3 regions of the Corynebacterium sp. UD i78 genome follow, and region 2 is predicted to be linked to each of the others. Evidence: riboswitches for the same ligand, from Rfam matches in the RefSeq annotation. Region 2 holds a riboswitch; each other region holds the start of a gene.
The links. Region 2 has a riboswitch for thiamine pyrophosphate ahead of ACZ9GM_RS07725 (TenA family protein). Riboswitches for the same ligand answer to the same signal wherever they lie in the genome.
Positions count from the first base shown of each region.

Region 1: linked by a shared signal. The riboswitch ahead of thiO (glycine oxidase ThiO) and the one ahead of ACZ9GM_RS07725 (TenA family protein) in region 2 are both predicted to bind thiamine pyrophosphate.
Region 3: linked by a shared signal. The riboswitch ahead of ACZ9GM_RS10995 (3-oxoacyl-ACP reductase) and the one ahead of ACZ9GM_RS07725 (TenA family protein) in region 2 are both predicted to bind thiamine pyrophosphate.

Region 1 is NZ_JBWCED010000001.1:686,112-696,440, forward strand. It holds gene ACZ9GM_RS03270 (thiazole synthase) at 1-764, opposite strand, end outside; gene thiS (sulfur carrier protein ThiS) at 767-982, opposite strand; gene thiO (glycine oxidase ThiO) at 979-2,163, opposite strand; TPP riboswitch at 2,155-2,262, opposite strand; gene thiE (thiamine phosphate synthase) at 2,281-3,042, shown strand; gene ACZ9GM_RS03290 (GNAT family N-acetyltransferase) at 3,269-3,844, shown strand; gene ACZ9GM_RS03295 (NAD(P)H-binding protein) at 3,861-4,520, opposite strand; gene ACZ9GM_RS03300 (NAD(P)H-binding protein) at 4,524-5,192, opposite strand; gene ACZ9GM_RS03305 (SPFH domain-containing protein) at 5,202-6,281, opposite strand; gene ACZ9GM_RS03310 (acyl-CoA dehydrogenase family protein) at 6,504-7,670, shown strand; gene ACZ9GM_RS03315 (acyl-CoA dehydrogenase family protein) at 7,683-8,861, shown strand; gene ACZ9GM_RS03320 (hypothetical protein) at 9,009-9,788, shown strand; gene ACZ9GM_RS03325 (NAD(P)-dependent alcohol dehydrogenase) at 9,801-10,329, opposite strand, start outside.
Region 2 is NZ_JBWCED010000001.1:1,629,869-1,640,197, forward strand. It holds gene ACZ9GM_RS07695 (alpha/beta-hydrolase family protein) at 1-501, opposite strand, end outside; gene ACZ9GM_RS07700 (ABC-F family ATP-binding cassette domain-containing protein) at 494-2,365, opposite strand; gene ACZ9GM_RS07705 (4-diphosphocytidyl-2C-methyl-D-erythritol kinase) at 2,412-3,461, opposite strand; gene rsmA (16S rRNA (adenine(1518)-N(6)/adenine(1519)-N(6))-dimethyltransferase RsmA) at 3,458-4,414, opposite strand; gene ACZ9GM_RS07715 (transglycosylase family protein) at 4,462-5,592, opposite strand; gene ACZ9GM_RS07720 (TatD family hydrolase) at 5,653-6,495, opposite strand; gene ACZ9GM_RS07725 (TenA family protein) at 6,506-7,198, opposite strand; TPP riboswitch at 7,186-7,286, opposite strand; gene ACZ9GM_RS07730 (tRNA-dependent cyclodipeptide synthase) at 7,463-8,113, shown strand; gene ACZ9GM_RS07735 (cytochrome P450) at 8,195-9,205, shown strand; gene ACZ9GM_RS07740 (MFS transporter) at 9,207-10,329, shown strand, end outside.
Region 3 is NZ_JBWCED010000001.1:2,334,760-2,345,088, forward strand. It holds gene ACZ9GM_RS10980 (MBL fold metallo-hydrolase) at 1-75, opposite strand, end outside; gene ACZ9GM_RS10985 (pyridoxamine 5'-phosphate oxidase family protein) at 186-629, opposite strand; gene ACZ9GM_RS10990 (long-chain fatty acid--CoA ligase) at 885-2,543, shown strand; TPP riboswitch at 2,565-2,664, shown strand; gene ACZ9GM_RS10995 (3-oxoacyl-ACP reductase) at 2,729-3,490, shown strand; gene ACZ9GM_RS11000 (LLM class flavin-dependent oxidoreductase) at 3,490-4,737, shown strand; gene ACZ9GM_RS11005 (isopenicillin N synthase family dioxygenase) at 5,246-6,316, opposite strand; gene ACZ9GM_RS11010 (amidohydrolase family protein) at 6,328-7,608, opposite strand; gene ACZ9GM_RS11015 (PDR/VanB family oxidoreductase) at 7,605-8,573, opposite strand; gene ACZ9GM_RS11020 (amidohydrolase family protein) at 9,045-10,329, shown strand, end outside.

The sequences.
Region 1 (10,329 bases), 940 kb from region 2:
ATGCGTCCCTCCATCGGAGAGGACGCCAACGCGCCCTCGGCCAGGGTGCGCTTCGGGATGCGTCCCGCCCGTCGGGCCAGGTAACCGGCCTCGACGGCCGCCTTCATGGCCGTGGCCATGAGCGCCGGATCCTGGGCGCGGGTGACGGCACTGGCGAGCAGTACACCGTCGCAGCCCAGCTCCATGGCCAGGGCGGCGTCCGAGGCGGTGCCGACCCCGGCGTCGAGGATCACCGGGACCGTCGCCCGGGAGCAGATCAGCTCGATGTTGTGCGGGTTGAGGATGCCCAGGCCGGTGCCGATCGGCGCGCCCAGCGGCATGACCGCGGCCGCACCGGCGGACTCCAGGGACCGGGCCACCGCCGGGTCATCGGAGGTGTAGGCGTAGACCTCGAAACCGTCATCGGTGAGCTGCTCGGTGGCGTCCACCAGTTCGACGACATCGGGCAGCAGGGTCTCGTCGTCGGCGAGGATCTCCAGCTTCACCCGGTCGGTCCCCAGGGCCTCCCGGCCGAGCCGGGCGGTGAGCAGGGCGTCACGGGAGGTGTAGCAGCCGGCGGTGTTCGGCAGGACCTCGATGCCCAGCCTGTTGAGCAGGCCGAACAGCGAGGTGCCGGTCGTCGGGTTGAAGCGGCGCAGGGCGACGGTGGTGAGCTGTGTGCCGGAGGCGACGAGGGCGTCCTCCAGGACGGTCATCGCCGTCGCGCCGCCGGTTCCCATGATCAGGCGGGAGTCCACGGTGGTGGATCCGATGGTGAGTGACATGACTAGCCTCCCTGCATGGCGGTGATGATCTCGATCTCGGCGTCCTCAGGTACCGGGGTGGACGCCCAGCGGCTGCGTGGGACGACGGTCGCGTCGAGTGCCACGGCGACACCGAGCTGGTCGTCGTCGTGGACGTGGCCGGTGATGTCGAGGATGATGTCGGCGACGGTGGCCCCGTCGGCGTAGTCGTGGGGCTTACCGTTGACGGTGACGGTCATACTGTTGCTCCTGAGGTGTGTGGGGATGTCCGCTGAGGGTCGGTGGCGGCGAGCATTGCGGCGTCCTCCGCTGTGCTGTCGGCACCGAGGACGAGGCCTGCGGCGAGGTGTCCGCCCAACGGGGCGAGCAGGATGCCGTGGCGTGAGTAGCCGGTGGAGACGACCAGTCCGTCGACGCCGTCGAGGCGTCCGATGTAGGGCAGGTCGTCGGGGGTGCCGGGGCGGGCGCGGGCGAGGATCTCGGTGAGCTCCAGGCCCCCGGCACCGGGGACGAGCGTCTGGGCGTCCCGCAACAGCTGGTAGGCACCCTCGAGGACGACGCCGTCGAACCCGTCCTCCCGCTCGGTCGCGCCGATGACGATCTCGCCGTCGGTGCGGGGGACGAGGTAGACGGGGCGGCCGTCGACCATGCCGCGCACGGTGCGGTCGAGCAACGGTGGCTGGCCGGGGCGTAGCCGGGCGCGCAGGATGTCGCCGTGGACCGGGCGGAGTTTCACGCACTCGGCCTCGGGCAGGTTGCCGATGCCGTCGAGGGAGACTCCGGGGCAGAGCAGCGTGGTGCCGGCGTGGAGTTCGGTGCCGTCGTCGAGGGTGATTCCGGTGACCGCGCCGGTGTCGCCGCCGTCGCGGAGGACTGCGGTGACGCGCCGTTGGACCAGCCTGAAGCCGGGATCCCGCTCAAGCGCCTCGATAAGGGCGGGGACGAGCTTGCGGGGGTTGATCTGGTGGTCCCCGGCGACGAGGAACGCCCCCGAGATCGCAGGGGACAGCGCCGGCTCCAGTGTCCGGGCCTGACGGGTGGTGATCCGCTCGACGGTCATGCCCGCGGCACGTTGGACCTCAGCGAGGTCGGCGAACCAGTCGCGGTCGGCCGGGTGCGCACCGATGTCGAGGGTCTCCGTGCCCCGGTAGCCGACGCCGTGACCGAGGATTTCGGTGAGCTCGGTGACGAGTGGGGGATAGAGGGCGGCCGAGGTCGTCATCAGGGAGCGCATCGTGTGGTGCTGGTACATCACCTCGCTGACCGCGGCGATCATGCCGGCGGCGGCGCGGCTGGCGCCCATTCCCGGGGTGGGGTCGACGACGGTGACACGCTGCCCGGCCTTGTGCAGGTTCCAGGCGGCGGTCAGCCCGGCGACGCCGGCACCGACAATGACGGTATCTGGCGGGCGTGTGTTCATGCGTTCCTTTCCTCCGGCGGCATGATCCGCGTCAGGTGTGGACGGTCGACCGGTGCTCCGGTCCTCTCAGCCCCTGCAGGGGCTCCCGTAGTTCGCCTACGGCTACCATTCCACCACATGAGCCTTTCCCGTTTCAGTGCCACCCCCGACCGTGACCTGCGTGTCCGACGTCTCGATCAGCTTCAGGACGCCTCGTTGTACCTGTGCACCCCGGCCAGGGCCGAACAGGGCGATCTGCGGGATTTCCTCCACGCCGCCTACGAGGGAGGGGTGGACATCATTCAGTTGCGCGACAAGTCCATCGACACCTGCGACGAGATCGCGGCGCTGGAGGTCCTGGCCTCGGTGGCGGAGGAACACGGGAAGCTGTTCGCGGTCAACGACCGGGCGGACATCGCCGCACTGGTGGGCGCGGACGTCTTCCACGTCGGCCAGGACGATCTGACCATCCCCCAGGTGCGGTCCCTGCTGGGCCCGGACGTGGTGGTGGGACTGTCCACTCACTCGCTGTCGCAGGCACGCGCCGCGATGGAGGACGCCGACCTCGACTATTTCTGCACCGGGCCGCTCTGGGAGACCCCGACGAAACCGGGACGCGCGGCAACGGGACTGTCGCTGGTGACGGAGACCGCGTCAATGCTGGTCTCGGCCCCTGAGCAGTGGCAACGTGAGAAGGTGTGGTTCACGATCGGTGGGGTGAACGCGTCCACCCTGCCGGAGGTGCAGGCGGCGGCCGGTGAGGGGTCGGAGGGGTACCCGGTGCGTGCCGTGGTGGTGCGTCCGTTGACCGAGACGGATGATCCCCGGGCCGCGGCGGCGGAGCTGAAGGCTGTGTTGGGGGGCCGAGCTGGACAAGGACTGACCTCCTGTACCCGCTGACGCCGAAGTCCAATGCAGTTACCAGTACCGGTAGCTGTATGGGCATGGGCGGGACAGGACCGGCACAGATGACGTCGACAATTCGGCGGTTGGAGCGGGTGATCCGGAGCTCGGGACCGGTCGGCTGAATGCGGCGAGAACGAGTTAGGTGACGCCGTTATGCCCACCTGCTGGGACGGGGTGTCTCACCCCTGCCGACCAGCAGGAACACCGGTATCATGCGGTTATGAACACCATCACAGACGCCACATCTGCCACAGTTCCCACCGGACAAGGGTTCCCGGTCATCCGTCCCGAGCGTATCGACGGTTCAGACATCGGAGCCATCCGCGCTCTGACCAACGACGCATTCGCCAAGGTCGAACACGCCTCCGGCACCGAGTCGAAGATCATCGACGCCCTCCGCGACGCCGGTGAACTCCGGTACTCGCTCGTCGCCGTCCACGCAGGACGCATCGTCGGACATGTCGCAGCATCCCCCGTGACCCTCGACCCACCGGACGGGGGTTGGTGGTACGGCATCGGACCGATATCGGTACATCCGGATTTCCAGGGCCAGGGAACCGGCTCCGGGCTGATGCGGGCCCTGCTCGACCTGCTCGTCATCTACGGGGCGACCGGTGCGGTCCTGCTCGGCGAGCCTTCGCTCTACGCCCGGTTCGGCTTCGCTCACCGTGAGGGTCTCACGATGGCTGGGCTGGCGCCGGAGCAGGTGTCCTACTTCCAGGCCCTGCGTCTCGACCGCAAGGGTGACTACCCCGAGGCTACCGTCACCTACAGCGCTGCGTTCGACGTCCAGTAGTTGTCAGGCAGTTTCCCTAGATCTCACTGGCGGGGAGGTAGCCGTCGACGAACTCGACTGTCCGGTCACCGGGAAGAGAGTTGCGGTCTGCGAAGACCGTGATGATCTCGGCGACGAGTTCGCGGGAGGTGTGGGAGTCCTCCGGCGGCAGATTTGTGGTCGGAGTCGCGTACCCGACAGCGGACTCCAGGGTGAGTGCGGACGGTCCGAGGATCAGGTACTCCAGGCCCTCGGTGCTGTTGAGTCGGTCGTCGACGGTCTTCTTCGCGTCCGCATAAGGGTAGAAGGAGTCGCCTTCGGGGACCCGGTGGTGGGTGGCGCCGAGGTAGGAGACATTGATGAACCGGGGAGTCTTTCCGGCGTCGCGCAACCGCTCCAGGGAATTGATGACCGCGAGGGCGGCATCACGGTCGACGGCGTAGGTGCGCTCCGGAGTTCCTCCACCGGCGCCGGCGGACCAGACGATGACGTCGAACCCGGCGAGCAGAGTGTCCCACCCGTCCGCTGTCACCCGGGTGATGTCGAGGACCAGGGGAGTGGCGCCCGTGGCCTCGATGTCGGCGGACTGTCCAGCGTCGCGGATCACCGAGGTCACGGAGAAACCGAGATCGCCGAGCATCGGTGCAGTAAGCAGGGCGACCCTGCCGTGGCCGCCGATGATGAGAGCTGAGGGCACGTCTCAGCCGATCTCACTGACCGGGGTCGGCCCGTCGATGAACTCGACGGTCCGGTCCGCCGGCAGGGTCTCACGGGCGGCGAGTTCGGCGATGACGTCCGCCACGAGCTCGCGGGAGGTCTCGGTCGACCATTCCGGATTATCGGCGGCGGCGTCCACCGGTGCCCAGCCGGTGGACGGCTCCAGAGTGAGTGCCGCCGGACCGAGGATCGCGTAGTCCAGACCGGTGGTGCTGTTCAGCCGGTCATCGACGATCTTCTTCGCATCTGCATAGGGGAAGAAGGAGTCGTCCTCCGGCACGGAGTGCTTCGTCGCCCCGACATAGGAGACGTTGAGGTAGCGCGGTGCCTTGCCGGCGTCCCGCAGTCGCTCGAGGGAGTCGATGACCGCGAGAGCGGCGTCCCGGTCGACGGCGTAGGTGCGCTCAGCGGCGCCACCTCCGGCACCGGCGGACCAGATGACCACGTCGAACCGGCCGAGCAGGGCATCCCAAGCGTCCGGGGTGATCCGGGTGAGATCGAGCACCAGGGGAGTGGCACCGAGCGCCTCGATGTCCTCAGACTGTTCCGGCTTCCGGATCACCGAGGTGACCGCGAAACCGCGGTCGATGAGCTTAGGGGTTGCGAGCAGGGCCACTTTGCCGTGGCCGCCGATGATGAGTGCGTCAGACATACCCCGTGTCTACGCGCCGTTGTCGCGCTTCGCCAGTTCCCGCAGGCCCGGTGCGACCGAGGCGATCTGGCTGAGCAGCCGGTTGAGGTCCTGGCCATCGCCGACGAGGGTGAGGTTCGCCGATCCGAGTGCCTCGGACAGCGAGTCGATCATCTCCGGCATCTGGTCGACCATCTGCTTGTCGATGATGACGCCACGGTTGGACGCCACCGCATCGGACGTGGTGCGCAGGGCCTGTGCCTCGGCTTCGGCTTCGATGCGCCGACGCTGCGCCTCAGCCTCGGCGGGCTTGACGACCTCGGCGATCAGCTCCTGCTCACGCAGCAGCGCCTGCTCGGCGGCGAGCTCGGACTGCTTGGCGACGACCTGACGTTCTGCCTCGGCCTTGGCCAGCGGGCCGGACGCCTCGGCCTCCGCCTTCGCCTGCGCGGTCTGCTTGATGTTCTCGCTGGTGAGCAGGTCGGTGTCGCGCTGGTACTCGGACTTCAGGCGGTTGGCCTTCTGTCGCTCGTTCTCGATCTCGGCGTCCCGGCGGGCCTCGGCGACGGCTGCCTCACGCTCGACACGGGCGAGCTCCGGGGCGGAGAGGGAGCGGATGTAGTTGTTGTCGTCGGTGATGGAGCTGATCTGGAAGGAGTCGATTCCCCAGCCCAGTTCCGCCATCTTCGGCTCGGCGTTGGTCAGGACGTCGGACGCCAGGCGCATGCGGTCGGAGATCATCTCCTCCACGGTCATCTGGCCGATCATCGCACGGGTCTCGCCACCGAAGATGTCGTAGGCGGCGCGTAGCACCTCCTTGCGGTCGCTGCCCTCGAAGCGGGACGCGGCACGGGTGATGTGGTTCTTGTCCGGCCGGACGCGGAAGACGACAGTGGCCTCGACGGCGACCTCGACGTTCTGGGCGGACGGGGCGGCGACACGGACCTGGACGGTGTTCGCTCCGATGTAGAACCGCTGGACCCGGTGGAGGATGGGGACCGACCACGCGCCGCCGCCGACGACGATGCGGTAGGGACTGTCCGGACTACGGTGGCCGAAGCCTCCGCTGATCAGGATCGCTTCGGTGGGTTTCGGCACGTCGTAGAGCATGTCAGGTCCTTTCCAGGTGCCGGCACAGAACAGGTGCCGGGGCGCGTAAGGACAGGCTATCAGTTTCGGGTGCGGTCGAAACCGGGTTCCACACGGGGGTAACTGAAACATAATTCATGGGACGTGGTGTCGGTCGGAGAGTGGGCCGGGTATGGTCACCAACTATCGCCCCGTGGCAGTGATCTGAACCACCGCCGCCCGACAACGTGAGGAGTAACACGGATGAATCTGGAGCTCACAGCGGAGGAGATCGCTTTCCGCGATGACCTGCGCGCCATCTTCCGGGAAGTCCCTGAGGAGATCCGCAACCGTTACCGTGCCGGACAGGCCACCCGCCAGGACATCATCGATTCCCAGCAGGTGCTCAACAAGCACGGTGTGGCCGTTCCCCACTGGCCCGTCGCGTACGGCGGACAGGACTGGACCCCCACCCAGGCGCATATCTACACCAATGAGCTCCAGCGGGCCGGCATCCCTGAGCCCCTGCCGTTCAACACCGGCATGGTCGGGCCCGTCATCGCGAACTTCGGCAGCGACGAGCTCAAGGACCGCTTCCTCGCCAAGACCGCCAACCTCGACATCTGGTGGTCACAGGGCTTCTCCGAGCCCGGTGCCGGTTCCGACCTTGCAGGTCTGAAGACCACCGCGGTCCGCGACGGTGACCACTACGTCGTCAACGGTCAGAAGACCTGGACCACCCTCGGCCAGCACGGTGAGTGGATGTTCCTCCTGGTCCGCACCGACCCGACCGCCGACAAGCCGCAGAAGGGCATCTCCTTCCTGCTCGTCGACATGACCACCCCGGGCATCGAGCGCCGCCCGATCCGGCTGATCGACGGCTCGGTCGAGGTCAACGAGTTCTTCTTCACCGACGTCCGGATTCCGGCCGAGAACCTCGTCGGCGAGGAGAACAAGGGCTGGACCTACGCCAAGTTCCTCCTCGGCAACGAGCGCAACGGCATGGCCCAGGTCGGTACCAGCCAGCGCATGTACACTGCCCTGGTCTCCGAGGCCGCGGACCGTGAGGTCGCCGGCCACAAGGTCATCGAGGACCCGGAGTTCCGCAGCCGCCTTTACGGCATCAAGCTGCGTCTCACCGCCCTCGAGGCCACGATGCTGCGCGTCACCGCCGCCAGTGAGGGGGGCAAGCCCTCCCCGCTGTCCTCTCTGCTGAAGATCGAGGGCAGCCGCATCCTCCAGGAGCTCAATGATCTGGCGGTCACCGCCCTCGGGTCCGACGCCGTGGAGATCACCGGGGCCGCGGCCACCGCTGAGGACCACGACGGCGACCCGGTCGTCGAGTACCTCAACAACCGCAAGGTCTCCATCTACGGCGGCACCAACGAAGTGCAGGCCGGCGTCATCGCCAAGGCAATTCTCGGACTCTAGGAGGTCAGAACAATGGATCTTTCACTCAACGACGAACAGCAGATGCTCGCTGACAGTGTCCGCGACATCTTCTCCTCCGCCGACGGCGATCCCACCGCCGGTGGCGAGGCCCCCGAGGTCGCCCTCGAGTTCCGCCGCGACGTGTGGACGCAGGCCGCCGAGATGGGGCTGACGGCCCTCCCGGTCGCCGAGGACTACAACGGCGCCGGCGCCGGTATCGCCGAGGTCTGGGCCACCACCAACACCCTGGGCACCCTGGGTTCCCCGGAGCCGCTCACCGATGCCGCCTATGTCCCCTCCTGGATCATCTCGGACCTCGGTTCCGCGGACCAGAAGAAGGAGTGGCTCGGCCGCATCTCCACCGGTGAGGTCATCGTCCCGCTCGCCCACGCCGAAGCCGGCACCGGCTGGGACGCTGCCCGTACCGCCACGGTCACCGGGGGTGCTCTCTCCGGCACCAAGCGCGCCGTGGTCCTCGCCGACAACGCAGACGCCTACCTGGTCACCGCCGTCGCTGACGGTACCCCGGGTGTCTTCCTCGTCGCCGCGGACGCCGACGGTGTCTCCGTCGGGATCCACCGCGACGCCGAGTGGGTCCGTACCGGCACCGTCACCTTCGACGGCGCCGCCGCCGAGCGTCTCGGTGACGCCGGTGCCGAGACCGTCGAGGCGTCCCTGCGCCGTGCTGTGGCCCTGGGCCGTATCGCCCATGGAGGACGCGCCGTCGGCCTCATGGAAACCGCACTGAAGACCACCGTGGAGTACCTCAAGGTGCGCAAGCAGTTCGGTGTCACCCTGAACCGCTTCCAGGTGCTGGTCCACCGTGCCGCGCAGATGTACTCCGACGTCGAACTGGCCCGTTCCACCTCACTGTGGGCGACCGCCGTCGCCGAGGCCTTCCCCGGCACCGTCGACACCCTCTCCGCCGAGGACCTCGATGAGCTGACCCGTACCGCCCTGGACTCCCACAACTTCCTGCTGGGCCAGGCGCGCACCATCGCCGAAGAGGCCGTGCAGCTGCACGGTGGCATCGGCGTGACCTACGAGGCCGCCATCAGCCACTACGCTGCGGCTCTCACCGGCTTCCGCCAGGTCTACGGCGGCGAGCTGGGAGCACGCAGCGAGGGCATCGCGTCCTCCTCCCCGGAGAACGCCCCCAGCGCCCTGCTGGACAACGCCCTGATCCCCTGATCACGGCTTACTGTCACCCCCCCCTGACCCGGATACGCGACGACTGACGGAGTGGCGTGTGCCATGATGGACAGGCACAGATCGTCGACATCCGGAGCAGGAATGACAAGAGGCAGGTACTCACACAGGATCGTGGCAGGAGTGGCGTTGACGCTGCTTCTCGGCGTGGGGACGGGCCTCACCGCCTGCTCCGATGACTCCTCGGACGACTCGGAGACGACGACCGCGAGTTCGTCGACCGCCGGATCCTCGAGCGCAGCTCCGTCGAGCTCCGGGACCCCGGATTCCCCGGCTCCCGAGGACGCACCGGAGGGTGGCGCCCCCGCACCCCAGGGTGACGACGCGGACGCCGACCAGGGGTCCACCCCGGTGGATCCCGCCACCGCGATCCTCGGTGCCGGTGACGCCCCCGCCGGGTTCACCGTCACCGACCCGCAGCAGGCTCAGCAGACGGATATCGCAGGGACCCAGCAGATGCTGGACGCCATGACCGTCACCCCGCCGGAATGCAAGGCTGTTCTGCAGGAGCAGCTGGCGGCCGGCGATGCCGCCGCCGCAGGCGTGTCCACCGTCACCTACAGTGACGGCGGCGAGCAGTTCATCCTCGGCGCTGTCGGTCCCGCCGGCAGCAACCAGACCGACAACGGGTGTTCCAACCTCACCGCCAAGGGCGACATGAACGGTGTGCCCGTGAGCATCACCTCCACGTCAGAGGACGTCGCCGTCAACCTCAACGGTGTGGAGAACGCGCGGGGCGTCCGGTCCAACGTCGCCATGGATGTCGGGGGCCAGCAGATCACGATCGTCCAGACCACGATCTCCGGTACCGTCAACGGCAACGACTTCAGCGTCACGGGCAGCGAGGGCGTGAGCCAGGACGTTCTCGTCGGACTGGCCCGGACCCAGGCCGACCGGCTGCGGGGCTGAACAGGGTCAGCCTCAGATCGTCGCCGCGTCGATGACGAAGCGGTAGCGCACGTCAGAGCGGACCGCCCGGTCGTAGGCCTCGTTGACGTCTGCGGCGTCGATGAGTTCGATCTCGGCTGTCACCCCGTGGTCCGCACAGAAGTCGAGCATGTCCTGGGTCTCGGCGATGCCGCCGACCAGTGAACCCGCCAGGGACCGCCGCTGACCGGTGAGCATACGCACCGGGACGTTCAGCGGCTGCTCCGGCAGCCCGATCTGCACCATCACGCCGTCGAAGGCCAGCGTGGCCATGTAGGACGCCGTGTCCAGGTCCACGCTCACCGTGTTGAGGATGAGATCGAAGCGGCGGGAGCAGGACTCCGCGAAACTGCCGTCAGCGGTCGAGACAAGGTCCACGGCACCGAATCCGAGCGCCTCCTCCCGCTTGGTCTCCGAGTGGGAGAGCACCGTGACCTCCGCACCCATCGCCACCGCGATCTTCACGGCGACATGCCCCACCCCGCCCATCCCGACGACCGCGACGCGGCGTCCGGGGCCGGCG
Region 2 (10,329 bases):
GGTGTAGGACCGGGCTCCCATGAGTTCGGCGAGATCCTGCTGCCAGCGCACGGCACGGAGCATCCAGACGAACAGTGCGACGGGGATGAAGACGAGCAGCGCGATCCGGAAACGGCTCCACCACACGGCGGGGATGCGTCGGCCGCCGGTCAACCGGTTCCACAGCGGTTCGATGATGTCCCTGCACCAGAGGTTCCAGTTGAGCAGCAGGAAGAGACCGATGAGGTGACCGGTTGCCGCGGACAGACCCGAGGCGATGCCCTGGTACAGCCAGGTACGCGGCACCAGCGACGGGGTCAGGGACAGTGCGAAGGCGACTCCGCCGATGACCAGTCCCCAGGTGTTGGGCGGTAGCGGACGGCGCAGGCCGAAGAACCGCGCGATCCGCGACCGGGGTTCCCCGGTATCGTCCTGGGACTTGTCCCTGGTTCCGCCGGGGGTCCTGCCCAGGGTCTCGTCCGGGGTCTCGTCCGGGGTCTCCTCAAGGATCTCCTCAGGCATGTCCCTCCTCGCGCATTTCGGCCACCTCGAGCCACCGCATCTCACAGTCGTCGTGTTCTGACCGTACTCCCTGGAGTTCCCGGTCAAGGTCGGCGAGCAGTCCTGTGTCGATCTGGCCGTCCGCCGGTGCCGCGGCGTCAGCGAGCTTCGCGGTGAGGGTGTCCACCTTCGCGCTGAGCTTATGCATCTTCCGTTCCAGGGCGTTGAGCTCCTTCTTCAGCTCGCGGTCCTCCTGGGCGGACAGGCCCGGGGAGGACGCGGCGTCGGCTGCAGCCGCTCCCTCGGCGGACGAGGAGCGGGCAGACACAGCCGCCGGGGCGGCGATCAGCTCGCGCCGTCGGTCGAGGTACTGCTGGATCCCGCCGGGCAGGTTGGTCAGTTTCCCGTCTCCGAACAGTGCCCAGGTGGAGTCGCAGATGCGCTCGATAAGGTACCGGTCGTGCGAGATGACGACGAGCGTGCCGGCCCATCCGTCGAGCAGGCTCTCGAGCTCCTGGAGGGTGTCGATGTCGAGGTCGTTGGTCGGCTCGTCGAGCAGCAGGACATTCGGCTCCGCCATGAGCACACGGGTGAGCTGCAGGCGACGTCGCTCTCCACCGGAGAGGTCCCGGACCGGGGTGCGCTGGCGCTTTGCGGAGAATCCGAGGCGTTCCGCGAGCTGGGAGGCGGTGAGTTCCTTCCCACCGATCTCCACGCGGGTGGCGACGTCTTCGACGGCGTCGAGCAGGCGTCGTTCCCCGTCCAGGTCCTCGAGTTCCTGACGCAGCCAGCCGATCTGGACCGTGCGTCCCTCGATCCGTCGGCCGCCGGCCAGCGGGTACTCCCCTGCCAGCGTGCGCAGCAGGGTGGTCTTGCCGGAGCCGTTGACGCCGACCAGTCCGATGCGCTCACCGGGGGTGAGACGCCAGGTGAGGTCTTCGACGAGGACGCGGGCCTCCGGGGGCGGGGTGGTGACCGTGGCGTCCTCCAGCTCGATGACCTTCTTGCCGAGCCGCTTCGTGGCGAAACTCATGAGTTCGACGGTGTCGCGTGGGGCCGGGACATTCTTGATCAGTGCCTCGGCGGCCTCGATCCGGTAGCGCGGCTTCGAGGTTCGTGCCGGGGCACCACGGCGCAGCCAGGCGAGTTCCCTGCGGGCCAGGTTGGCGCGACGCTGCTCCTCGGCGTCCGCCTGCCGGGCACGCTCGGCACGGGCGAAGGTCCAGTCGTTGTAGCCGCCCTCGAAGACGTCGACGGTGCCGTCGTGGACCTCCCAGGTGGTGGTGGCGACGGTGTCGAGGAACCAGCGGTCGTGGGTGACGACGATGAGGGCGCAGCGACGGAGCAGCAGATGCTGGGCGAGCCATTCCACACCCTCGACGTCGAGGTGGTTGGTCGGCTCATCGAGGATCACGAGGTCGAGGTCGCGGACCAGGGCCGCAGCGATGCCGACGCGGCGTCGTTCGCCACCGGACAGCCCTTCCAGTGGGGTGTCCATCCCGGCGCCGTCACCGAGGTCGTTGACGCCGATGCCCTCCAGGACATCGCGGATCCGCGGGTCCGACGCCCACTCGTGGGTCTCCAGGGTGCCGGATGCGCCGGTCAGTCCGGACAGGACCGCCTCGCCGACAGTGGTGCCGGGCAGGTCGCTGTCCTGGGAGACGACCGCCATGCGGAGGTCGTTGTTGCGGGAGACGCGTCCGGAGTCGACGGTATCGAGTCCCGCGAGGATGCGGATGAGCGTGGACTTGCCGCCACCGTTGAGTCCGACGACACCGATCCGGTCGCCGCTGTTGACCCCGAGGCTCACACCGTCGAGGAGCATCTTGAGCCCGTAGGACTTGTCGACGTTCTCGAGGTTGATGAGGTTGACTGTGCTGGCCATGGAGTTCTCTCAGTGATTCTTTCGTGTGGCGGGTGTTCAGACAGGATCAGGCAGGACGTGCGCCGTGGGAGGAGGACGCGGCGACGAAGGTGGGGCCGGTATGGCCGGCGACGGAGACGGCGGTGGCGACCTCGACGGCGTGCTCACGGTCGGAGCAGAGCATCGTGACGGTCGGCCCGGGACCGGTGACCACGGTACCCAGGGCACCTGCCTCGCGGGCAGCGGTGAGGGTACGCCGCAGTTCCGGACGCAGACTCAGCGCCGCGGACTGCAGGTCGTTCGCCAGGAGTTCGGCGAGCTCGGTCGGGTTGTCGGTGAGCAGGGCGCGCTGCACGGCAGTGACGTCACCGGCCCGGACATCGGGGCGCTCACCGCGGGCCGCGGCGTCCCGCTGGGCGTCCAGGCGGTCGAGGACCTCCCGGTACGGCAGCGGACGGGGATCGAGGGCCAGGGCCCAGTGCCGGGTACCTCGGCTCATCACCGGGACGAGGTCGGCGGCTCCGGGAATGGCGCCGGTGTCCATCACCGTGCCGCCGAGCAGGTGGGCGGGTACGTCCCGGCCGAGGGACGCAGCCAGGTCCTGCAGTTCGGCATCGGTGGGTCGGGGTGCGAGGGAGTAACCGGCGTCGGCGGCACCGGCACCGTGGAGGAGTTCGCGGGTGGCGATGAGGGCGGCCGCGGCGTCGGCGGCCTCTGCGTCGGCGGCTCCGGTGTCCCCGATGTCGGGGATCTCGCGGACGATGTCGACATGGATCTGTGGCAGGACGGCCTGCGGTGCACGTCGGTGGTAGCGGTCCACCACGGCGGTGACCGCGGCTACGGCGGCACGGCCGGTGTCCCCGGCGGTGGCTGGCCGCGACTGCTTCCCGGTGAGGTCCACCCCGGTGATCTCCGGGGACTCCGACTGACCGGTGACCGTGACGGTGACGGTCTCGGTGAGGTCCAGGGCCTGGCGGACGGTGACGAGGTCGCGGCCGCCGTCGGGGCGGTGGTCGCCCACGCTCAGCCAGAGGATCAGCATGCCCTGGGCGGTTGCCGTGGCAGAATGTGGCAGCCCGGTGTGCTCGGCGGGATCGGGCATGTCCGGGGCGGTCATTGTCCGGTGTCCTGCGGCGAATCCTGTGCAGAAGCCAGGGAGGCGACCGCGAGGTCGACGAAGGACGCGGTGTCGAGCTTTTCGCCACGCTCCTTCGGGTCGATGCCGGCGGCGGTGAGCACGGCCTCTGCGTCCGCCCCGGAGCCGAAGTGTCCGGACAGTGCGGCGCGTAGCGTCTTCCGGCGCTGGAGGAAGGCGGCGTCCGTCACCGCGAAGACCTCCTTGCGGAGGATTTCGGGGTCGTGCGTGGTCAGGGCGTCCTGCCAGGGGCGGGAGCCGTCGGTCCACCGGTCGATGCGGACGAGGCCGGAGTCGATCTTCGGGGCAGGCCAGAAGACGTTCTTGCCGATCGTTCCGGCCTTGGAGACCGCACCGTAGAACCCGGCCTTCACGCTGGGCACGCCGTAGATCTTCGATCCGGGGGACGCCGCGAGCCGGTCGGCGACCTCCAGCTGGACCATCACGAGCACGCGGCGGATCGACGGGAGCTCCTGCAGCAGGTGCAGCAGCACCGGGACGGAGACATTGTAGGGCAGGTTCGCGACCAGGGCCGTCGGCGCGGGGACACCGGCCTCGGCGAGGTCCGCCGCGGTGAGGGTGAGTGCGTCATGGTCGATGACCGTGACGTCGTCGGCGCGTGCCGGCGCGAATTCCCCGATGGTGCGGGGCAGGCGTGCGGCGAGTCGCTTGTCGAGCTCCACGGCGGTCACCCCACCGGTTCCACCTACCTGCTCCAGCAGGGCGAGGGTCAGGGAACCCAGCCCTGGACCGACCTCGATGACCCGGTCGTCGTCCGACAGTTCGGCGGCCGAGACGATGCGTCGGACCGTGTTCGGGTCGATGACGAAGTTCTGCCCCATCTTCTTCGTCGGGGTGATGTCGAGTTCCGCCGCCAGGGCGCGGATCTCTCCGGGGCCCAGCAGGCGTACCGTGTTCTCTTCGCTGTCCGTCACATGTCGAGGATAGCCTGTCGGGGACAGACGATCTATCAGCGGATCTGTCAGCGCAGGCCCATGCTGGAGGTGCAGGCAGGCCAGGCGCCCCAGCCCTGTGCGGCCTGGACCTTCTCGGCCACGGCGATCTGCTCCTCGCGGGTGGCCATGTAGGCCTCCGGAGCGTACTCGGTACCGCCGAATGCCGCCCAGGTGGACGGGGTGAACTGCAGGCCGCCGGAGAAGCCGTTGCCGGTGTTGATGGACCAGTCTCCGGTGGCCTCGCACTGGGCGAGCTGGTCCCAGACGGAGCCATCGGAGACGGAGGGGGCAGAGGATCCGGTGCCGCGGCGCACGACGCGCTCGGTGGCGGGCGTGATCTCCTCGCGCTTGAGCTCGTCGCGGTGTGTCTCGACACCGTTGAGGGAGTGGATACGGACGGTGACGCGGGCGGTACCGGCGGTACCTTCCTCGATGACCTCTTCCTCACCCTTGGCCATGTCCGGGTCCTCGATGACCTTCTCCGGCGGGGCGATCTCCTGGTCCTCGGTGACCTCTTCACTGGTCTTCCGGGTGACGTCGATGTGCATGTCGTCGGTGACCGGGGTGTCCGCCGACGGGGTGACGACGTCCTCCTTGCCCAACGGAGCACCGCGCATCTCGAGCACGTCGGCCACGGTCGGGGCAGACATGGTGAGGCGGGCAGGCGTCTCGTCCGGCTGGCCGTCGTTGAGCGTGAAGCTCTTCGGCGAGGTGATGTTGAGCTCCATGCCGTCGAGCGGGATGGCCGAGGCGCTGGCGGTGGTGGATCCGGCGTCGATGTCGAGCTCATCGAGGAGTTCGGAGACGGTCATCTTGGTGGTGTCGACGGTGCGGGACTGACCGTCGACGACGAGGGCGACCTGCCGGGCAGAGCGGACGGTGACGCGGGAGCCGTCGGAGACGGACTCGCTGAGACCCGGGGTGATGAGGTCACCGTCGGAGACGTCGACACCCTCGGACGACAGGATCGACTCAACGTCGCCGCGTACGGTGCTGGCCTTGAGGATCTTGCCGTTGACGTCGAGGGTGACGTCCTTGTGGTTGGTGGCGACGACGGCTCCGCCGACAACGAGGGTGGCGAGCATGCCGCCGGTGGCGACACGGAGCGGGACGGAGCGGGTGTGGTTGATGCGGTGGAGCGTCGACTTGTTCTTCACCCAGATCACGATACGGTAACGATGCGCTGACGGCAAAGATATGTGACAAGAATCCCGTAATTATTCCGTGATCCGGTAGAGATCACGCGCATTGCGTGTCACCTGGGCACCTAGTGCCTCTGGAGTCACATCTCTCACTTCTGCGACACAGCGTGCGGTGTATCCGACGAAAGCCGGCTCATTGCGCGAACCCCGGAATGGCTCTGGCGTCATGAACGGTGCATCGGTCTCGATGAGGATCCGGTCGGCCGGACAGATCCGCGCCGCTTTCCGCAGCTCCTCGTTCCGCCTGAACGTCACATTGCCGCAGAAGCTCAGCCAGTAGCCGCGGTCGACGGCCTCCTGCGCCACGTCCAGCGGCGAAGAGAAGCAGTGCAGCATGATCCGCAGGTCGTCCGGGGCGTCCGCCAGGACGCGCATCAGGTCGGCGTCCGCCTCCCGGTTGTGGATCATCAGCGGCTTGGCCAGCTCGTGGGCCAGGGCCATATGCCAGCGCAGCGCCTCCTCCTGGACGTCCAGAGGTGCCGTGCGCTCCGGATCATGGGCGATCCAGTAGGTGTCCAGCCCGGATTCCCCGACCGCCACGCAGCGCGGATCAGCGGCGAGCTCCCGGAGTCTGTCCTGCACACCGTCCTCGAAGAGCTGGTCCGCGCGGGTCGGGTGGATGGCACAGGCGGCGACGACCCGCTCATCAGCATGGGCGGCCTCGAGAGCCTGGACCGACTCGGCGAGGTCGTCGCCGACGGTGCAGACCTGGTTCACCCCCACATCCGCGGCCCGGTCCATGATCGCGCGCACCTCCTCCGGTGTCGTCGCTTTACAGGACGCCAGGTGGGTGTGCGCGTCGAAGAGTTCCGGCAGCGGCTCGGGTGGGACAGGGGTCGGACGCTTCTTCTTCGACATGGCTGTCAGGTTAGCGGTGCTCGCTGAAGAACTGCAGTTCCAGGTCCACGGTGCGCCGGAAGTACTCCCGCGCCAGGGCGGCGTCCTCCGGGGAGCGCTCCCCTGCGCGGTCCACCTCGGTGCGCAGGAAATCGATGAGCTGGTGAAACCCGGGGTAGTCATGCAGGCGCACCCATTCAGCGTGGACGTGGCGGGGCGGGTAGCCGTTCTCCCCCGTACCGTGGGCGCGGTTCTCCGGGCGGGTCGCCCAGTCGAGGTACAGCCACTCGCAGACCACGAGGACGCCGAGGATCGCGGCGTAGTTGCGGGTATCGGCGGCATCGACGAAGAGCTGCTTGAAACCGGCGGTGGCCCCGGTGTCGGGGACGGATGTGTCCGCATCCAGTTCGGACGCGGCCTCACGGAAGTAGGTGTCCTCGTCGCCGGCGACCTCGCCGAGGAACTGCGCGAAGCGGTGACGCGAGGGGCAATTGTCCGCCGTGGCGACCGCCGCACCGAGCAGGGCCATGAAACCGTCCGCGAAGCGGTAGTCCTGGACCAGGTAGCCGGCCATGTTCTCGTCCGGCAGCGTGCCGGCGAAGAGCTCGGTGACGAAGCGGTGGGTGGCCGCGGCTTCCCAGGTGGTGCGGTTCTCCTCCCGCAACGTGTCGCTGAAGCGAGTGGTGGGTGTGCCGGTCGTGGTCTGCGCAGCATAGTCTTCCATGACGATTCCTCCGCGAGTGTGAACTCGATCAGGTTCGACGGGTCTCATCTCAGCCCGGGCCTTCTCCCGGGCACCCCGTGTCACTGCCCGAGGGTACCTACGGGGGCGCTGAGCGCACTGATTTGCTGAAAAAATCCTGTGCAAAGCGCGCTGAACAGCATCGGGCCGAGGCACTGAGACAACAGTGCTCAACCGTTGCCACCACCGTTCCCACACACCTTTCATGGAACTGTCCATCGACCATCGTTCAGAGAGACCCATCTCATGGATATTCCAGACACCGACCATCTCATCATCGGCATGAGCCCTTTCAATCCTCATTTCTCCCTCGACTGGCTCATCAGCGCTTTCCGGTCGGGAGCTGACCACTTCGCCACAGTCGATGTGCTTCACCCCGGCGCCATCGCCACCTCCCTGCTGACCGCAACCGGGACCCCGGAAGGTCGAGCCCTACGGAGAGCGAGACAGCAATGCAGCAAGAAACTGCGGACTGTGGCTGCAGCAGTGGAACAGTCCGGAGTCGTGCTCGGACGGACCTCCCCACTACTCAACTCCGACCACATTGTGGAGCCGAACTATGCCGGTCGCAGAGAACAGGTTGCTGACGAGTACCTCCGCAACACCGAATTCCGACGCCGCTGCCCGGCCATGAGTTCGGCTGCCACCCAGTCACGTCTTCGGGCAATCGGCTCCTCCACTCCACCGGATCCGGGTATTGCCGTCGACTACGTACTTGATGAGCTCCCTGCGTACACCCATCGCGCAGACCTGTTCCACTACCCTTCCGCAGCACTGAGTTACCCCGCGCCATGGCCGGCCGGTGAGGACATCAGGGCAGGGGAGACATCTCTCGACACCGATCCGAACAGCCACTTTTTCGTCCTCGACCCCGAGCCGGAGGCACATCATGTCTGATCTTGACAACCCGACGCTCCTCTGCGATGAAGCTCTCTACGATCCGTACCCCATCTACCGGGGATGAGGGAGCACGGTTGCGTGTATCACGACCTCATTGCGGATGCCTGGTGCGTCCTTGATCTCGACCTTGTCCGCACTGTGCTGCAGGACTCGACCGGTTTCAGCAGTCACCATCTGGCAGACCGTGCCGAGCCCGTGCTCGGAGCACGTGTGCTCGCGCAGATGACCGGTGCCGAGCACACCGAGAAGAAGGCCGTCACCATGCACGGTCTCGCAACGGTTGCCATGGACGGCTACCACCTTCCCGCAGTTGAGACGGCTGTCACCAACCTGTGGGAGCGGGTAAAGGATGCCGAGTGCCTAGACCTCGTGGAAGAACCGGCAGGACCGTCCGCCACTAATGTGACGTGCGAGCTCCTCGGTATCGATGCACAGTGGAAGCACAAGGTTCTCCCGTGGAACCGCAGTGTCGTCCAGTTCATCACGCTCCTGCAGCAGACCCCTGACGAACGGTCACAACGGTTGGCGGACGCCGGATATTTCCGCGCGTCCATGCTCCGTCTCATAGAGACCCGGCGTCGATCCCCCCGACACGATCTCGTGAGCTATCTCGTGTACGAGACACTCCGGTCCCCAACGTTGGAGGAGTCTGTCACCACCGGTACCGGAAAAATCACCGATCTCCCTACTGAGACGCTACGGCTGCACCCGCCAGTCCAGATCATTCCACGGATCGCCGTCGGGAAACAGGTCCTCGGCGGGCACTCTATCCCCGATGGGAGCACAGTGTACTGCCTTACCGGTGCTGCTCACCGCGATCCCTCCTTCTTTCCGGATCCGGACAAGTTCATCCTGTCCAGGAAGGAAAACTCTGTACGAAGCGCCTTTCCCCCATCCGCTGAGCATCTTGCCTTCGGCTCCGGACGTCACTTCTGCATCGGTGCCATGCTCGCCCGTCGGCAACTTGAGACAGCGTTCCGTGCATCGTTGTCCCATTTTCCTGAGTGGAGGCTCGCCGCCGACCCGTTGACGGAGCATGGGCTGTACACCCGCGGGCCATCCCATCTCCTCCCCGAAAAGAGCATCTGACGTGAGTACCTCTGGGACCACTCCTGCCACGCCGTCTCTCACGCCCCGGACCACCTTCGTCCTGCTGCTCGCCTCGATACTCCCGTTGATCGACTCCAGCCTGGTCAACGTCCTGCTTCCGGTGATCAGTCGAGATCTCAACGTCTCCCGGAGCGATGTGCAGCTCGGAGTCTCCGCCTACATGCTCGCTGCCACCGCCGGCATCGTGCTCTCCACCACTTCCCTGCGGCGCTTCGGACCCCGACACGTCTGGACCGGATCAGTCCTGGTCTTTGCCCTCGCTTCCGCCCTGGTCGGTCTCAGCGGGACGCTACTACTGTTCGTGATCGCCCGCGTCCTGCAGGGTGCGGCATGTGGCTTCATCATGCCGGCGGTCCAGCAGATCGCCGCCGACATCGTCGGACGCGAGGGGATGCGCGCCGCTCTGGCGACCATCGGACTACCCGCGGTCATCGCCCCGGCGTTCGGCCCGCTACTGGGCGGTGTCCTGGTGGACGCCGTCGGGTGGCGCGTCCTCTTCCTGGTCAACGTCCCGGTCGCCGCCCTCGCCCTGATTCTCGCTCACAGCGTGCTGCCGACAGCCCCGGGGAACAGGACACCACTGGGCCTCGATCAGGCGCTGCCCGGCGTCCTCGGCATGGTCGGCATGGTCGGCCTGCTCTGGGCCGTCAGCGCCGTCGGCACACTGCCTACCGGCGTCACCGCGCTCATCGCGGTCGCTGCGATCGTGGTCACCGCCGTGTTCTGTGTGGTGGACCTGCGCTCAACCACTCCCCTGCTCGACATGTCCCTCTACCGCGGTCCGGCCTTCACTACGGTGATGCTGCTGTGCCTCATCGTCGGCGCGGTGTTCTACGGGACGCTGCTGTCGACATCCCTGCACGTCCAGTCCGACCTGGGGCAGCCGGCCTGGGTGGCCGGTGTTCTGCTGGGTATCCAGGGGCTGGGCGCCTGGGCATCCCGCAGCCTCATCAAAGGACCGTGGAAGAACATGAACGCCTTCCCTGTCATCGCTGCCGGACTTGTCGTCGCCGCAGGCGGGACGATGGGCATCCAGGCCGTCGGATCCTGGGATGCAGCGACCATCACCGTAACCGTGGGCTCGTCTCTGATCCGTGGTCTGG
Region 3 (10,329 bases), 700 kb from region 2:
GCGACTGTTCTGCGCAGCGGTGTACTGCGGCTTCGCGAAGGGCGTCACCTGGGATGCGGCCGGGGGAGTCGACATGTTCTCAACGTACCGGTTGCAGCGGTAGGAGGCTGACGGTGGGCCGGGGCACAGTCATCCACGCGTGACTCCGGTGATGTGGTTGATCCTCCGTTCCCGGAGTTCGTCGATCAGTACCGCTCGGGCTCTTCGCCGAGGTTGAACTTCCGGCCGGAGAGGCCGTCCTCGTTCGGGGTGATCACCACGTAGTTGTACTTCAGCGTCGGCAGCCAGGGCTTCAGCGGCGCTTCATCGGCCGCGTGGATCTCGGTCGTGTCCTTGAGGATGCGTGCGGTGCCCTTGACGATGACGGACCAGGCTTCGCCGGTGTCCTCGGAGGTCTGCTCGACATTGTCGACCTCGAACAGGACATCATCGTTGAGGTTGAGGCTGAACAGTTTGGTGCCCTCGGCGGTTCGGAAGAGGATCTTTCCGTCATGCACGATGTAGTTCAGCGGGAAGAGATCGATGTCGTTCTTCCGGTGGACGACGAGACGGCCGAAGGTCTTGGTCGCCAGGAGGTCCAGGGACTGCTCGTCGGTGAGGTGGGTGACGGGAGAGTTCTTGTCGGTCATGCCCCCCATTGTCCCACCCCGCCACCCTCTCCTCCCCCGGATGTGGGGACCAGCGGGGGCAGCAGGACGCCGGTACCGGGGGTGACATGTCCGGAATTTCACGACGAGGGCAGCCGCAGAAGCCACATCGGATCCACTTCGACAGTCACCGACCTGTCCGCCTGACATTTCAGACTCAAACCCTTAGTATCACCGGTAGCAAGAAGTGAACAGTGACTCACAGCACCTCCTACCCACAGACGGGAACACATCACAATGCTCGGACAGATGATGGACCAGCCGCTGCTCATCAGCAGCATCGCGCGCCACGCGGACCGGCGGTTCGCCGACCAGGAGATCGTCTCCTTCACGGTCGACAACCCGCGCCACCGCTACACCTACCGGAACGCCTTCTCACGCGCCCGGAAGCTGGCCAACGCCCTGGCACGTCACGGTGTGGAGCAGGGTGACCGTATCGGCACCATGGCCTGGAACGACTACCGCCACTTCGAGCTCTACTACGGTGTCTCCGGCTCGGGTCTGGTGTGCCACACCATCAACCCGCGCCTGTTCGAGGACCAGCTCGTCTTCATCATCAACGATGCCTCAGACAAGTTCCTCTTCCTCGACCCGATGTTCGTCGGCACCGTCGAGGCACTGCTCCCCCGCCTGGACAATGCACCGCAGCTCGTCATCCTCACCGATGACGGGCACATGCCGGAGACTTCCTTCGATGCCGTGAGCTACGAAGCCTTCATCGCCGACGAGTCCGACGACTACGACTGGCCGCTGTTCGACGAGAACACGGCATCCGCCCTGTGCTACACCTCCGGTACCACCGGCAACCCCAAGGGCGTCCTCTACAGCCACCGTTCCACGGTGCTGCACAGCTTCGGTGTCTCCCTCCCGGACGTCTTCGACCTCTCCGCCAAGGAGGTCGCCATGCCGATCGTCCCGATGTTCCACGTCAACGCCTGGGGCATCCCCTACGCCACGGCGCTGACCGGCACGAAGCTGGTCTTCCCCGGCCCGAAGATGGGCGACCCGGCGGAACTGCAGGCGCTCATCGAGGAGGAGGGCGTCACCAACTCCGCCGGCGTGCCGACCGTCTGGCAGGGCCTCATCGCCTACCTGGACGCGTCCGGCAAGCGCATCGACTCCGTGAAGACCCTCGTCGGCGGTGGTTCGGCGGTGCCCTACTCCCTCATGGTGGCCTACGAGGAGCGCTACGGTGTCGACCTCGTCCACGCCTGGGGCATGAGTGAGACCAGCCCGCTGGGCTCGATGTTCCACACCTCCCCCGCGCTGGAAAAGCTCCCCGAGGAGGAGCGGCAGAAGGCACGCGCCAGCCAGGGTGCCCCGCCCTTCGGTGTGGAGCTGCGCATCGTGGACGAGGACGGCAGCGTCCTCCCCCAGGACGGAGAGGCGGTAGGTGCGCTGCAGATCCGCGGCCCCTGGATCGCGTCATCCTACTTCAGCGCCGACGGCCCGGGCACGGTCGGCGCAGACTCCTTCACCGCCGACGGCTGGTTCGACACCGGCGACGTGGCCTCCATCACCCCGCTGGGCTACATGCACATCGAGGACCGCGCGAAGGACCTCATCAAGTCCGGCGGCGAGTGGATCAGCTCCATCGAGCTGGAGAATGTCGCCGTGGCCCACCCCTCGGTGAAGCAGGCGGCGGTCATCGCCATGCCGGACGAGAAGTGGCAGGAGCGTCCGCTGCTGGTCGTCATCCCCGAGGAGGGAGCTGACCTGGATGCCGCAGAGCTGCTCGGCTTCTTCGACGGCCAGGTCGCCAAGTGGTGGATCCCCGACGCCATCGCCGTCACCGACGCGATCCCGCTGACCGCCACCGGCAAGATCAGCAAACTTGACCTGCGCAAGCAGCTGGACGCCGGGAAGTTCACGGTCCAGGCGCCGGCGACGGCGTAACCGTCGAACCTGCTACGCTCGCATCCTGACACGGGGTGCCGCCCGACCAGGGCGGCTGAGATCACACCCGTTGAACCTGAACCAGTTCGTACTGGCGGAGGGATTGTCAGGGTTTCCGCATGTCTGTGCATGCACAGGCACGCATGCCCGAAGGTCCTTACCGCTTGTGACCGAAAGGCATGAGCATGAACCTCACCGATCAGACCGTCCTCGTCACCGGAGGCGCCCGTGGCCTCGGCAGGGCACTCACCGACGCTTTCCTCCGCGAAGGCGCGACCGTCATCGTCAACTACTTCTCCAGCGGGGACGCCGCGGCGTCCCTCATGGCGGAGCACCCCGGCCGCGTCCTCGCCGTGCAGGCGGACGTCCGCGACCGCGAGCAGGTGGATGCCCTGTTCACCACGGGCGCAGAAGCCAGCCTCGGCCCGGTGACCACAGTCGTCAACAATGCGCTGGTCGACTTCTCCTTCAACGGGGACGCCCGTCCGAAGGCCACCGACATCAGCTGGGGTGACTTCCACCGCCAGTTCGAGGGAGCGGTGGGTGGTGCGGTGAACGTCATCCAGGCCGCACTGCCCGGCTTCCGGGAGATCGGCAGCGGACGCGTGGTGAACATCGGCACGAACCTCTTCCAGAACCCGGTCGTCCCCTACCACGACTACACCGCTGCCAAGGCCGCGCTCCTGTCGTTGACCAGGACGTTCGCGGATGATCTGGGCCCGGAGAACATCACCGTGAACATGATCTCCGGCGGTCTGCTGCGCACCACGGACGCCTCCGCCGCCACCCCGGAGGCCGTCTTCGACGGCATCGCCTCAGGGACACCGTTGCGTGAGGTCACCACCCCGGAGCAGTTCGCGGACACGGCCCTGTTCTTCGCGTCCCCGTGGGCCCGCGCGGTCACCGGTCAGAACCTCGTCGTCGACGGTGGTCTGGTGAAGAACTGATGCACCTGAACCTCTTCGCCTACGGCTGCGGGCACCACTCCGCCGCCTGGCGCGCCCCGGACTCCGCCTTCGACCGGCTCGGTGACGTGACCTGGTGGGAGGACCTCGCCCGGACTGCGGAACGGGGACGCTTCGACGCCTTCTTCCTCGCCGACGGCCAGTCGCTGAACCCTGTCCCCGGACCGTCCTGGTTCCTCGAACCGGTCACCGCGCTGACCGCCCTCGCCCGGGCGACCACCCGGCTCGGACTGGTCAGCACCATCTCCTCGACCTTCTGGGATCCCTTCCACGCCGCCCGGCTCAGCGCGAGTCTGGACCACATCTCCGGTGGCCGCGCCGGTATCAACGTGGTGACCTCCATGACGGACGCCGAGGCCCGCAACCACGGGATGGACCGTCTGCCCGACCACGCGGAACGCTATGCGCGTGCCGCGGAGTTCATCAGTACCGTGACTGCCTTGTGGGGGTCCTGGCCCGCCGGTTCCTCCCCTGCTGAAGCTGTACCGGTGGACCATCACGGCCGGTACTTCGACGTCGACGGGCCGCTGAACATCCCCGCCACATCGCAGGGCCACCCGGTGCTCTTCCAGGCCGGGGCGTCCGAGCCGGGCCGTGACCTGGCCGCCCGGTACGCCGAAGGTGTCTACGCCGTGGCGTGGGACCTCGACTCCGCCCGCGACTACCGTCTGGACCTGCGGCGGCGTGCCGCCGGGTACGGTCGCGACCCTGATGACCTGGTGATCATGCCGGGTCTGGTGACCTTCGTCGGGAAGACGGAGGAGGAGGCGAGGGAGAAGCAGCGGGAGCTCAATGAGCTGCTGCCGGTGGAGGATTCCCTCCGTCAGCTGTCCTTCTTCGTCGGTCAGGACACCTCAGGGTGGGACCTTGATGCGCCGGTGCCCGAGCTTCCGCCGCTGGCGGAGTTCAGCGGTCCGGCGGGACGCTACGCCACGATCCTGCGGATCCTCGCGTCCTCCCCGGGTGGTCGTCCGACGGTCCGTGACCTGCTGGGTTACCTCGCCGCCGGTGGTGGTCACGCCACCTTCGTCGGCACTCCGGAACGGATCGCCGGTGAGATGGAGCGGTGGATCGTCAATGGTGCCGCCGACGGCTTCAACCTCATGCCGCCGACCCTGCCCGGCGGGCTCGACGATGTCGTGGACCTGGTCGTCCCGGTCCTGCAGGAGCGTGGTCTGTTCCGCCGGGAGTACACGGCGGACACGCTGCGCGGGCATCTCGTGGGATAGTGCCCCGTACGAGCACCTGATTTTCCTGCATCTCGAGCTTTCCGTCCGTCCACGGAGTCTTCCTTATGCAGGGGTGCACGTCGTACCCTCGACGAGATGGGGAAGCTCACCCTGGATCAGCGCCCCTCGCTGGAGACCGCCCTGGAGGAGTATCGCGAGAAACCCCGGACGCGACGCCACGGGGAGAATCCTTGTTGATCACCATGTCCGGGAAGCCGATCTCCGTCTGGTCATCGCAGCGGGGCTGACGGTCCTCTCCCTTTTTCGGCATATTCCTGTGCCTGTTCGGCCTGGAACCACCCGGGTCCGTTGTCGGTGCCGCGTTGTGTGGGTTGGGAACCCTCGCGCCGACCATCGGGTCATTCCTGCGTCCAGGGCCGCCACGGGAAAGTGGTTGGAGCTGCGGGCAGCCGGGCCCGGTGTCGGCATCACGCAGTCTGAGGCTGGTCAGGACCACCTCCCGACGACCTCACGGTGCGTGATGCGGACATACCCGAGGAGAACCCACCTACCGCCGCGAGGACAGCACCCGCTCCGACTCGCGCGCCGTGTCCGAGGCGTTGAGCTCCAGCGACCGCGACCCGGCGAGCTTGCGGGCCACATGCTCGCCCACGGTCACCGGCTCGTACCGGGCGGGGTGGTCAGAGTCGACCATGCCCGGCAGCGGACCGACGATGGCGTCCACGTTCCCGTCATGGAAGAACGCCGCCGACCGACGACGCAGGATCGTGCCGTCCACCACCGGCGGCTTCACCCGGTGCAGCGTCGACCTCCACTGGTCATTGGTCAGTCGCGCAGTCACGTCACCCAGGTTGACCAGCAGCGCACCGGGCTCGGGAAGCACATCGTTCCACGACCCGTCCGACCCCAGTACCTGCAGTCCGGCGACCCGGTCGGCCCAGAGCACGGTGACGATGCCGTAGTCGGTGTGCTCGCCCATGCCGTTGAGCTCGCCGTCGAGCTCCACGGTCACCCCGGGTTCCAGGGCGTAGTTGATGGTGCGCAGTACGTCGATGGAGTGGTCGGCCAGGGATCCGATGGTGCCGCGAGGCTGACCCAGGGCGTCCTCGAAGATGTCGACGAGCGTCTCGGCCACTCCCTGGGCAGCGCCGAACCACGCCTCCAACTGCGATCGGAAGCCGGCCATCCCTTCGGCACCGGCACCGGACTCCGCCGGCCACACGTTCTCCGGGTAGTCCGAGACCGGCAGGTCCAGCTCCGGGAAGGCGGACGCCTGCACACCGATGTTGAAGGCCTCGAAGAAGTCGTTCATCCCGGTCGCGGACTCCACCCCCAGTGACAGTGACAGTCGCTCGGACTTCGGCGGCGAGTAGCCGCGGTTCACCGACGGCGGTGTCGTGACCTCCTTCTTCACCTCGAGATCGCGGAGGAAGAAGGCGTCCAGTGCCGAAGCCAGGCCGTCCCATACCTGCGGGTCGATGCCGTGCCCGGTGAGCTGGATGAAGCCGACCTCGCGGGCTGCGGCGTCCACCGCGGCAGCGACGGCAGCCTTTTCGGAGTCGGTACCGCCGGTGACGTAGGCGGTGATGTCGATGACGGGTACGTGGAATCCGGTCATGTCAGGTCCTTTCAGGATCGTTCAGCAAGTAGTTCAGTCAGTTCAGCGGCAAGCCGGTCGGCATCCGCGGTGAGCAGTTCGCCGTCGCGTACCACCCATTCCCCGGCGACCATGACATCGCGAGGACGCCGCCCGGGGGTGGCCCACAGCAGGCCCGCGGGCCAGTCGTGGACACCGGCGTCGGCGACCCCGGAGCAGTCCCAGACGCACAGGTCAGCGGGTGTCCCGGCATCGAGGACGCCCAGTTCAGGCCAACCCAGCCCTGCGGCGGAGCCGGCGGTCGCCATACCCAACGCCTCCTCTGCGGTGAGGACGCGCCCGGTCAGCCCGGAGACCTGCACCGCCAGTCGGGCATCGGCGAGAAGGTGACCGCCGTCATTCGAACCGCCGCCGGAAGTTCCCAGGCCCACGGTCACCCCGTGGTCGAGCAGGTCGCCGACCGGGGCGACGCCCCAGCCCATCGGCACATCGCAGCCCGGCGCGTGGGTCACGGTCACCCCGGAGGACGCCACGACCTCCACCTCGGCGGCGGTGATACCGCACAGGTGGGCCAGCGTGACGCCCGGTTCCAACCAGCCCCAGTCGGCCAGCAGGTCCAGCGGCCGACACCCGTACGTCAAGGCGGCACGCTCGACGTCCACCTGTTCATTGGACTGGGTGCGGCGCAGCAGCCCGAGTTCCCGGGCCACGTCGCGCAGGGCGGTGAAGGTCTCGGGCCCGTCGGTGTGGGCGCCTGAGGGACCGACGGCAAGCTGCAGCGTTCCGCGTCCGACCGGGTCCCCGGCCATGGCAGCGAAGGAGGCGTGGATGGCACGGACCGAGTCGACGACGGCGTCGGCGTCCTCCCCGGTGGTGCCGCGCACGAAGCACAGCCGGGCGCCGAGAGCGTCAGCCACCGTCGCCGTGGCACAGGCCAGATCCACCGGAGATACCCCGTCAGGCCAGGTCAGATGATGGTCGGCAACAGTCGTCACCCCACACAGCAGGGACTCCGCCACACCGACGGACGCCGCTGCGGCACCGAGCTCCGGATCGACGGCGTAGCCGCGGTAGGCCTGTCCCATCACCGACAGCCACTCGGCCATCCGCACACCGCGGGTCCCGGGCAGTGTACGGAACGCGGACTGCAGCAGGTGGTGGTGGGCGTTGACCAGACCCGGAGTGACGATACAGCCGGAGACGTCGATGCTCTCGGCGTCTGTGGGCAGGACAGTGGTGATCACCCCGTCGACGACGGCCACATCGGACGACGCCCCCACCGATGTCAGCGCGCCGCGCAGTACGGTACTCAAAGGTCCAGCACCAGCCGTCCGGAGAAACACCGGGAGACGCACACCATCATCGACTCGTTCTCGGCGCGCTCCTCCGGGGTCAGCACCGCGTCCCGGTGGTCGACTTCCCCGGAGACGACCTCGACCTCGCAGGTCCCGCACATACCTTCCCGGCAGGAGGACGCCACCAACCGGCCGTGCTCCTCGAGCACGGACAGCACCGAGGCGTCCGCCGGCACGGTGAAGGTCTCCCCGGAGGATGCCAGCGACACGTCGAACGAGGTGGCCTCCCCCGAAATGTCCGGCGCGGTGAACTGTTCGGTGAAGACGTCCACCGCCGGCTGGTCGGCGACCACGGCGGCGACACCGTCGGTCAGGGCGCCGGGTCCACAGACGTAGACGGCGGTACCACGGGGCAGGTCGGCGAGCTCTGCGGCGAGGTCGACTCGTCCTTCCGCTGACCCGTGGAAGCGCACCGCGTCCCCGTAGGAGGACCGCAGCTCCGGCAGGTAGGGCATGGCGTCCTCCGTGCGGGCGAGGCAGAGCATCCGCCACGGGCGGTCGGAGCGCGCGACCTGCGCGGCGAGCGCGATCATCGGCGTGACACCGATGCCGCCGACGACGAAGACGTAGTTCAGTGCGCGGGTCAGCGGGAAATGGTTGCGCGGCTCCCCGACCTGCAGTTCCGTGCCGACCGTGGCGAGGTCATGGAGGGCTGCGGACCCGCTGTGCCCGTTCTCACGCGGGTCCGTGGCGCGGTCCACGGCGATGGTGTAACCGGAGCGGTCGGCGGGGTCCGAGCACAGTGAGTACTGGCGAAGCAGCCCACCGGGGACGGTGACGTCCAGGTGGGCGCCGGGCGTCCATCCGGGGAGGACGCCGGGGGCGGACGGTTCGAGGCGGAACTCGTCGACCCGGTCGGTGAGCGGGCGTCGGGCGGTCACGGTCACCGGGTGTGACACAGGGGAGGGCACAGAGGCGGGCATCGGTTCACCTTCACAGAATCGGTGCCGCCCCAGCCCGGCGAGTACACGCCACACCGTAGCACGACCCCGCCGACATGGCACCACATCACTGCAGGTCATGGCATATGCAACACGGGAGAAACATGGATGCACCCTTATACTCCCCACGCTCCCGAAGCGTCACCGTAGTGAACAGAACCCGAAACAGACGGGAAACACGGTCTCCGTAGATTCACCTCCTGCATGACGAACCACGCGGTGCACGACCGTTGTCCGGTTCTTGAACGTCTCCGCCCCAGCCCGGCGCAGACGACGGACACAAGAGAGCACTCCTGCACACCGCCGACTGTCATGGTCGATCTTCCCCGGTCGCCACCCGGCGTCCGGTAGCAACGACCAGTGCAGCCGGTGATGTGACACCACCGATGACCACGGGACGCACACCGCCGACACGGCACCGGTCACCCTCAAGACCCGGAAGAGGAGGGTCCGATGAGTGTCATTCCGGGAGCACAGCTCCACGGCATCGCCGGTGTTCAGCTGTACGGTGCCCCCACCGGTCAGCTGATGGACATCACTGTCGACGGCACGACCGTCACCGAGGTCCTCCCCCACGATCCGTCCCGCATGCGCACTGCGACGGTCGACGGGAGCTGGCTGGACCTGCACGGCTACACCGTATTCCCGGCCGCCGCCGACCCGCACACCCACCTGGACAAGGCCCTGAGCCATGACCTCGTGAACCCGCCGGCCGGTGACCTTGACGGGGCCATCTCCTCGTGGGTGGCGGCCGCCGACGGGTTCACCGAAGAAGACATCCTCGACCGGGCCCGATGCGCCGCCCGGCTGATGCTCGCCCAGGGCACCACCGCGGCGCGCACCCATGTGGACGTCTACCCGGCCGAGGGGCCGGACCTTTCCGACGCCCCCTACCGGGGCATCCGTGCCCTGACCCGGCTGCGGGAGGAGCTCACCGGACTGATGACCCTCCAGATCGTCGCCCTGGTACCCGCCCACACCCCGGACGACCAGCTCACCGAGCTCACCCTGGGCGCGTTGGACTCTGGAGCGGACCTCGTCGGCGGTGCCCCGCACCTTGCCGGGGATCCGTTGGGCCAGACCGACACCCTGCTCGATGTCGCCGAAGCCCGGAGCGTGGGCTGTGACCTGCACACCGACGAGTTCCTCGCCGGTTCTGCCGGTGATCGCACGCAGACCGTCCACCGCTACGCCGAACGTGTCACCGGCTGGCCCGCCGACCGGATCCGCGGCGCGGGCCACTGCTGCCGCCTGTCCCAGATGGATGGGGCGGAACTCGCGGACACGGCGTCCTCCCTGAAAGACGCCGGGATCCACGTCATCGCCCTGCCGGCGACGAACCTCTACCTGCAGGGCGGCGACGGTCCACCCGGTCCCCGGGGACGGGGCATCGCCCCGCTCACCGCCCTGCGCAACCACGGTGTCGCCGTCGCCGCCGGCGGCGACAACATCCGTGACCCCTTCAACCCGACCGGCCGCGGCGATCCACTCGAGACCGCGTCCCTGCTGGTCACCGCCGCGCACCAGACCCCGGAACAGGCCATCGACCTGGTCACCGTCGGCGCCCGCGCCGCCCTGGGACTGCCACCGGCCGGCCCCGTGCCCGGGCAGACCGCCGACCTGCTGTGCATCCGCGCCCCGGACACCCCGGGTCACGCCACCGCAGCGACATTCCTCGCCGCGGCACCGGCCGACCGCACCGTCATCTCGGGCGGACGCCTCGCCGCACAGACCACCC